3 regions of the Clostridium pasteurianum DSM 525 genome follow, and region 2 is predicted to be linked to each of the others. Evidence: predicted binding sites of a transcription regulator. Region 2 holds the regulator's gene; each other region holds the start of a gene.
What was found. Region 2 encodes Rex, which represses fermentation and respiration genes when NADH is low (regulators of the CRP and FNR family bind a similar motif). Its sites were predicted from a motif close to ATTGTTAANNNNTTAACAAT; they were not measured.
Positions count from the first base shown of each region.

Region 1 (2,283 bases), 1.9 Mb from region 2:
TCCCAGATTAACAAGAGTCACAGCTTTTTCAAGGGCATCCTCAAAGTTTTCTGCTCTGTACATAGCTAAAACTGTAGACAATTTTTCATGAGCAAATGCTTCTTCTTCTGTTAAAGAGGTAACCTCTCCTATAAGAATTCTTGCTGTTTCTAGTACCTTTATTCCTGCCATTTCAGCTATTTTAGGAGCTGACTGTCCTACTATTTTTGCATTTATGCTGCCATTTATAAAAATTGTATTTCTTACTTTATCCATTTCATCTGGTTTAATTATATAGGCTCCTCTTTCTGCAAATTCTTTTCTAACCTTATCGTATATAGAATCCAAGACTATTACTGACTGCTCTGAAGCACATATGACACCGTTATCAAAAGTCTTTGAAAGAATTATTGAACTTACTGCCATCTTTATGTGTGCACTTTCATCAATTATAATAGGAGTATTTCCCGGTCCAACACCTATTGCTGGCTTACCCGAAGAATAAGCTGATTTAACCATGGATGGTCCACCTGTAGCTAAAGTTATATCTGCTTCCTGCATCAATATCTGTGTAAGTTCAATTGACGGTTCATCTATCCATCCTATTATTCCTTCTGGTGCACCAGCTTTAACTGCCGCATCAAGTATTATTTTAGCTGCTGCTATGGTTGAGTTTTTTGCTCTTGGATGTGGAGATAACATTATGGCATTTCTAGTTTTTAGTGCTATCAATGTTTTAAATATTGCTGTTGATGTTGGATTAGTTGTTGGTATTACAGCTGCCACAATACCTATAGGCTCTGCTATTTTAGTTATGCCATAGGATTCATCTGTCTCTATTACCCCACAGGTTTTCTCATCTTTATATTGATTGTATATATACTCAGCTGCAAAGTGATTTTTTATAACCTTATCTTCAACAAGTCCCATGCCCGTCTCTTCTACTGTCATTTTTGCCAGTGGTATTCTTGCATCTAATGCTGCCATAGCTGCCTGCCTAAAGATTTCATCAACTTGTTCCTGCGTATAAGCTGCAAATTTTTCTTGGGCTGTTCTCATTTCCTGTAACCTTAAATTTAATTCGTCAACGTTACTAACTTTCATATCCCATGCACTCCTTTTTTTATGTTGATATTTTTGATTGTTATTTATTTAACAATCATTTGTAAAAAATAAATCTTCTAATAATTTCATAGTGAATCCTTATTATATGATTTATTTTCTATTTTGCCTTTACATTATAGTATACAAAGCAAATACTGTGCCAATTTTAAAATACTTTTTATACAAATCTTTATTCATTACTATTACTGGGTTTACATCTAATAAAAAAGCTTTTTAGCAATATATATCACAAGTAATAGCAGCTTCATTACTTGCAAATGATTATAGGTAATATTATCTGTTATATATTTTGTGAGATTATCCACGTATAAAAATTCATCTCAATCCATGCTATATAGTATTTATTTTATAACATGGAGAAATGAAAATAAAAGTGCTATATATCACATATATCTACAATGAATATAATTGTATATTATCAAGATCAAATCTGATTGTTCTTTGGAGGATTCGCACTCCATTTTCAACGTAGACATATTGCCCATAAGCACAGCAGACTGAGTAGTGAATAGAACATATAGCAAAGTTCTAATTATATCAAGCAATTCTCCTGCTAAATTTTTCATATAAGCTGATTAACATAATCATAATGATTTAAGCATACGGACATTTTAGATAAAAATCTGGAACTTTTCTTATTATTTAAAATGAAACCATTATACAATACTAACTTCAATATTTTATGGAAGTAATTCACGTTGCGACTCTTTAATATTTGTGTCAGTTATTAAATAATTAATCTGATTAAAAGTTGCAAATTTATATAGACCATCTATACTAAATTTTGAGCTATCAGTTACCAAAACAACTTCTTTAGAATTCTCTAAAATCCTCTTTTTAACCTCTAATTCTCTGTATGATCTAGTACAAGGACCATCTGGATGAAATCCATCACAACCTATAAATGCTATATCTGCATGTACACTTTCAATAGCATTGGCTGCCCACTGTCCAACAAAAGACATACTCTTTTTCCGTAATTCTCCTCCAGTTACAAGAAGCTGGTTTATTATAAAATAAACTTTTCTATTTCTAAGGCTACCCCATCATTTTGTACTGTATCTGTAACCCTTCTAGCATAACTTTTGACATAATCATCAGCATTTCCCATAGCTATTCCACAGCCTACTGTAGATAACATTTCTATGTCATTTTTTCCATCCCCAAAGGCATAACTAT
Region 1 covers NZ_CP009268.1:616,428-618,710, reverse strand. The annotation lists gene adhE (bifunctional acetaldehyde-CoA/alcohol dehydrogenase) at 1-1,083, opposite strand, end outside; gene CLPA_RS02745 (DeoR/GlpR family DNA-binding transcription regulator) at 1,785-2,114, opposite strand; gene CLPA_RS02740 (Cof-type HAD-IIB family hydrolase) at 2,114-2,283, opposite strand, start outside.
Region 1: a site for Rex is predicted at 1,120-1,139, ahead of adhE (bifunctional acetaldehyde-CoA/alcohol dehydrogenase). Genes of this name have one in related genera too.

Region 2 (2,283 bases):
GTTCTGTTAAAGTGGTATAATCCTTTATTATTTTGTTATGATATTCTTCATTTTCAATATCATAAGGTTCATTCATCTTTGATTCCAGGTTATTTAATTTTTTTTCAATATCCAATAATTCTTTAAATACAGATAGAAGTTCATCATATACTGTATTTGATTCATCTAAAGACAGATGCTGAGAAAGATATCCTACTCTTTTATTTTTATCTATGAATAGTTCGCCGCTGTCTTGATCTAGTTGATTTGTTAAGATTTTAAATAAAGTAGATTTTCCAGCGCCATTTGCCCCTATAAGACCTACTTTTTCACCTTCATTTATAGTAAAGTTTACATCTTCTAAAATTATATCTATTCCATAGCCTTTAGTTATATTTTTTGTACTTAAAACTATCATAATTTAATCACCAGCCTAATATTAAGTGTATAACTATTATTTTACTATTTTAATTTAAAAAATTACAGTATATTTTAATTTTTATATAAGTATTGTGTAATTTTTATCAAAAAACAAGTGTAAAATTACTGATATGTGGTAGAATATAATAAGTATATATTTCAGAGGTAAGGGGTGCAACAGTTGGAAAAGAAAAAAAATATATCTATGGCAGTAATAAAAAGACTTCCTAAGTATCATAGATATCTAAACGAATTAGTTAATAATGAAGTTGATAGAATCTCATCTAAAGAATTAAGTGAAAAAATAGGTTTCACAGCTTCGCAGATAAGGCAAGATTTAAACTGTTTTGGAGATTTTGGGCAACAGGGATACGGATATAATGTAAAAGATTTACACTATCAAATTTGCAATATACTTGGAATTACAAAGGACTATGAAACTATAATAGTAGGTGCAGGAAATATTGGTCAAGCTATAGCTAATTATACAAATTTTCAAAAAATGGGCTTCAAGACAAATGCTATTTTTGATATAAATCCAAAATTATTTGGACTTAAAATAAGAGATATAGAAATATATGATATTGATTATCTAGAACCGTTTTTACAAAAAAATCCAATAGACATAGCTACTATTTCTGTTCCGCCTAAAAATGCACAAAGTGTATGTGATATATTAGTCAAAAATGGAGTTAAAGGAATATGGAATTTTGCACCAGTTGATCTTATAGCTCCAGCGGATGTAATGGTAGAAAATGTACATTTAAGTGAAAGTTTACTTACATTGACTTGCCTAATGAATAAGACAATATAAAGATTTCACATTCATATTTAATACTGCTAAAATACAAAAGCTATTATTATAAGTTTTTAATTTATGTAAAAAATTACTTGTTATAAGATTCTATAACAATGTTAACGTATCCTACAATAACAAGATATACTATATTAACATAAAAATCAATAGTTTAAATGTTAATTAACGTAAAAAATTATTAAAATTAAAATCATTTATCTATATTATAGAGCTGAATTCTTATAAATTTAACAAAAAAATTATAGGAATTTAGCTCTATAATGGTTATAACTTAATTTTTTTATTGAAAACTAATTGAATTCAGTATATAATTAAAGGCGAAGTGTAAATTTAGTGTATTTTTAATCTCCATTGTTAGAATATTAACAATGCATTAAAATTGTAGGAGGATTAGGCATGGATTTTAATAATATTATCCTTGAAAAAGAGGAAAAAATTGCCGTAGTTACAATTAATAGACCTAAAGCTCTTAATGCTTTGAACAGTGAAACGTTAACTGAGCTTGATTCTGTAATTGATGAAATTGACAAAGATAATGAAATTTTAGCAGTGGTATTAACGGGAGCGGGAAAATCCTTCGTAGCTGGAGCCGATATATCAGAAATGAAAGACATGAATGTAGTAGAAGGAAGAAAATTTGGAATACTAGGTAATAAGGTGTTCAGAAAACTTGAAAATTTAGAAAAGCCAGTAATAGCAGCCCTTAATGGATTTACATTGGGTGGTGGTTGTGAAATTGCTATGTCTTGCGATATAAGAATAGCTTCTACTAAGGCAAAATTTGGACAGCCAGAGGTACAGCTTGGAATAACTCCAGGTTTTGGCGGTACTCAAAGATTAGCTAGATTAATAGGCCCAGGAGCTGCAAAGGAACTTATATATACTGGAAAAATTATAAATGCTGAAGAGGCCTATAGATTAGGACTTGTTAATAGAGTTATAGAACCAGAAACTTTATTAGATGAAGCAAAACAATTGGCAAATACTATAGCAGCCAATGCACCTATAGCTGTTAAGTTGGCTAAATCAGCAATAAATAGAGGAATTCAAACTGATATTGATACAGG
Region 2 covers NZ_CP009268.1:3,066,750-3,069,032, reverse strand. The annotation lists gene abc-f (ribosomal protection-like ABC-F family protein) at 1-397, opposite strand, end outside; gene CLPA_RS13920 (redox-sensing transcriptional repressor Rex) at 581-1,213, shown strand; gene CLPA_RS13915 (short-chain-enoyl-CoA hydratase) at 1,613-2,283, shown strand, end outside.

Region 3 (2,283 bases), 1.0 Mb from region 2:
AATCCTACATTCTTCATAAAGCTTAAAGCTTCTCTTATTTCTTCTTCAGGAGCATCTTCAAGAACTAGTTGAACTAGAGTACCAAAAGCAACCTTTTCTCCATGAGATGCATGGTGTAATTCTGTAAGAACAGTAAGTCCATTACTTATAGCATGAGCAGCAGCTAATCCTGAGCTTTCAGCACCAACTCCACTTAAATATATATTTGCTTCAATTATATTCTCAAGTGCTTTAGTTAAAACACCTTTCTCATTTGAAAGTTTTGCTTTTAACCCATCTTCAAGAAGAGTCTTATGACAAAGTTCTGCAAGAGCTAACGCTGCTTTTGTTATTTTAGTACCTACTAAATTATTAGCGTCAGCTTTATAGCATGCTCTTGCCTCATAATAAGTAGCAAAGGCATCTCCCATACCAGCTGCTAAAAATTTCACTGGAGCTTTTACAATTATATCTGTGTCAACTATAACTATATCAGGATTTTCCGGTAAAAATAAATATTCACTGAATTCTCCTTTTTCTGTGTATATAACAGAAAGTGCAGTACATGGAGCATCACAAGAAGCCAAAGTTGGAATTATAACCACTGGAAGCTTTGTATAGTATCCAATTGCTTTTACTGTATCTAGAGTTTTTCCTCCTCCTATGGCAATTACTGCATCACTTTTCTTTACTTTTGCAATTTCTATTAATCTGTCAATTTCCTTTTTTGTACATTCCCCATTGAACTTTTCAAATATTACCTCTGATTCACTTCCTTCAAATCCTTTTCCGATTTTTTTCACTGCATCTTCAAGAACAAAAGGATCTGCTACTACAAGAAAAGAGTTTCCCAAACTCCCTACATATCTTTCCAATTCCGTAAGTACACCTGAACCTTGTACATACTTTCTTGGTGAGTAAATTGATTTTACCATAACTTTCCCTCCACTTTTTATAATTTTATATATTGTATTACAAGTTAATTTTAGCATCAGCAAAAAGTATATGCAATATATTTAGACAAAAAAATCACATTTTCTCAACAAAAATAATACATTCCAACAAAATATTGACATTTTTTTAACAATCTTTTTGATTGTTATATTGCAACACCAAAGAATTAAATACATTTTATTACATATAATTTAAAAATATCAAAATACTATTTTAACAAAAAAAGAGCCAATCCTCAAATTCAGTGAATAATCATTTCCTTTGGGAACAGCCCACATACAAAACAATATTTAGTTAATAATTATAATATAACACACCAGTTCATTAACTTATAATTACAAATCATCATAAATTAAAATGTGGTAAATCATTAACATAGACATAAACTACTTTGATATATAAAGTATTTCTAAAAAGTTTTTTTAACAAACATTTAATTATGAAATTAACATGTATGATAAAACTTATACAATTTAAGAGTTCTTCTTATTTAGTGACTGCTCTAATGTATGCCAAGCTAAAACCGCACATTTAACCCTTGCTGGCATATTTGATATGTTTTTAAGAGCTAAAGCATCTTCTAATATTTCCAATTCCTTTTCATCAGTTATTTCTCTCTTTATCATACCCAAGAAAGTTTCTATAATATGCTTTGCCTCTTCAACAGTTTTTCCTTTTATAAGATCTATCATTATAGATGTAGATGCCTGAGATATGGCACAGCCTATACCTGTAAAACCAGCGTCTTCAATTATATTATTCTCTATTTTTAATTCCAGCTGGATTTCATCTCCGCAGCTTGGATTATGACCCTGCTCAATTACATCTGCCCCTTCAACATGTCTTTTATTATGATGTGAAGCATTATGTTCAGTTATAATCTCAGAATATATACTATTAAGATCCATAGCCTAACCACTTCCTTGTATTTTTTAACCCTTCCGCTAAAGCGTCCACGTCTTCTTTTGTATTATACAGATAAAAACTTGCTCTACAAGTGGCATTTACTCCCATATATTTCATAAGCGGGTGGGCACAATGATGCCCTGCTCTAATGGCAACACCAGAGGCATCTAATATAGAAGATACATCATGCGGATGCACATCCTTCACATTGAAAGAAATCACGCCAGCTTTTTTATTTATATCCTTTGTACCATATACAGTTATATAAGGTATCTCACTTAATCTCTCTAAAGCATAGCTTACCAATGCCTTTTCTATACTATTTACATTATCCATTTCCACATTTTCAAGATATTTTATAGCCGCAGTAATACCAATAGCTCCTCCTACATTTTGAGTACCACCTTCAAATTTATATGGAATTTCTGCAAAAGTAGCTTCCTG
Region 3 covers NZ_CP009268.1:4,092,627-4,094,909, forward strand. The annotation lists gene CLPA_RS18665 (glycerol dehydrogenase) at 1-914, opposite strand, end outside; gene sufU (Fe-S cluster assembly sulfur transfer protein SufU) at 1,407-1,841, opposite strand; gene CLPA_RS18675 (cysteine desulfurase) at 1,831-2,283, opposite strand, start outside.
Region 3: a site for Rex is predicted at 1,048-1,067, ahead of CLPA_RS18665 (glycerol dehydrogenase). Genes of this name have one in related genera too.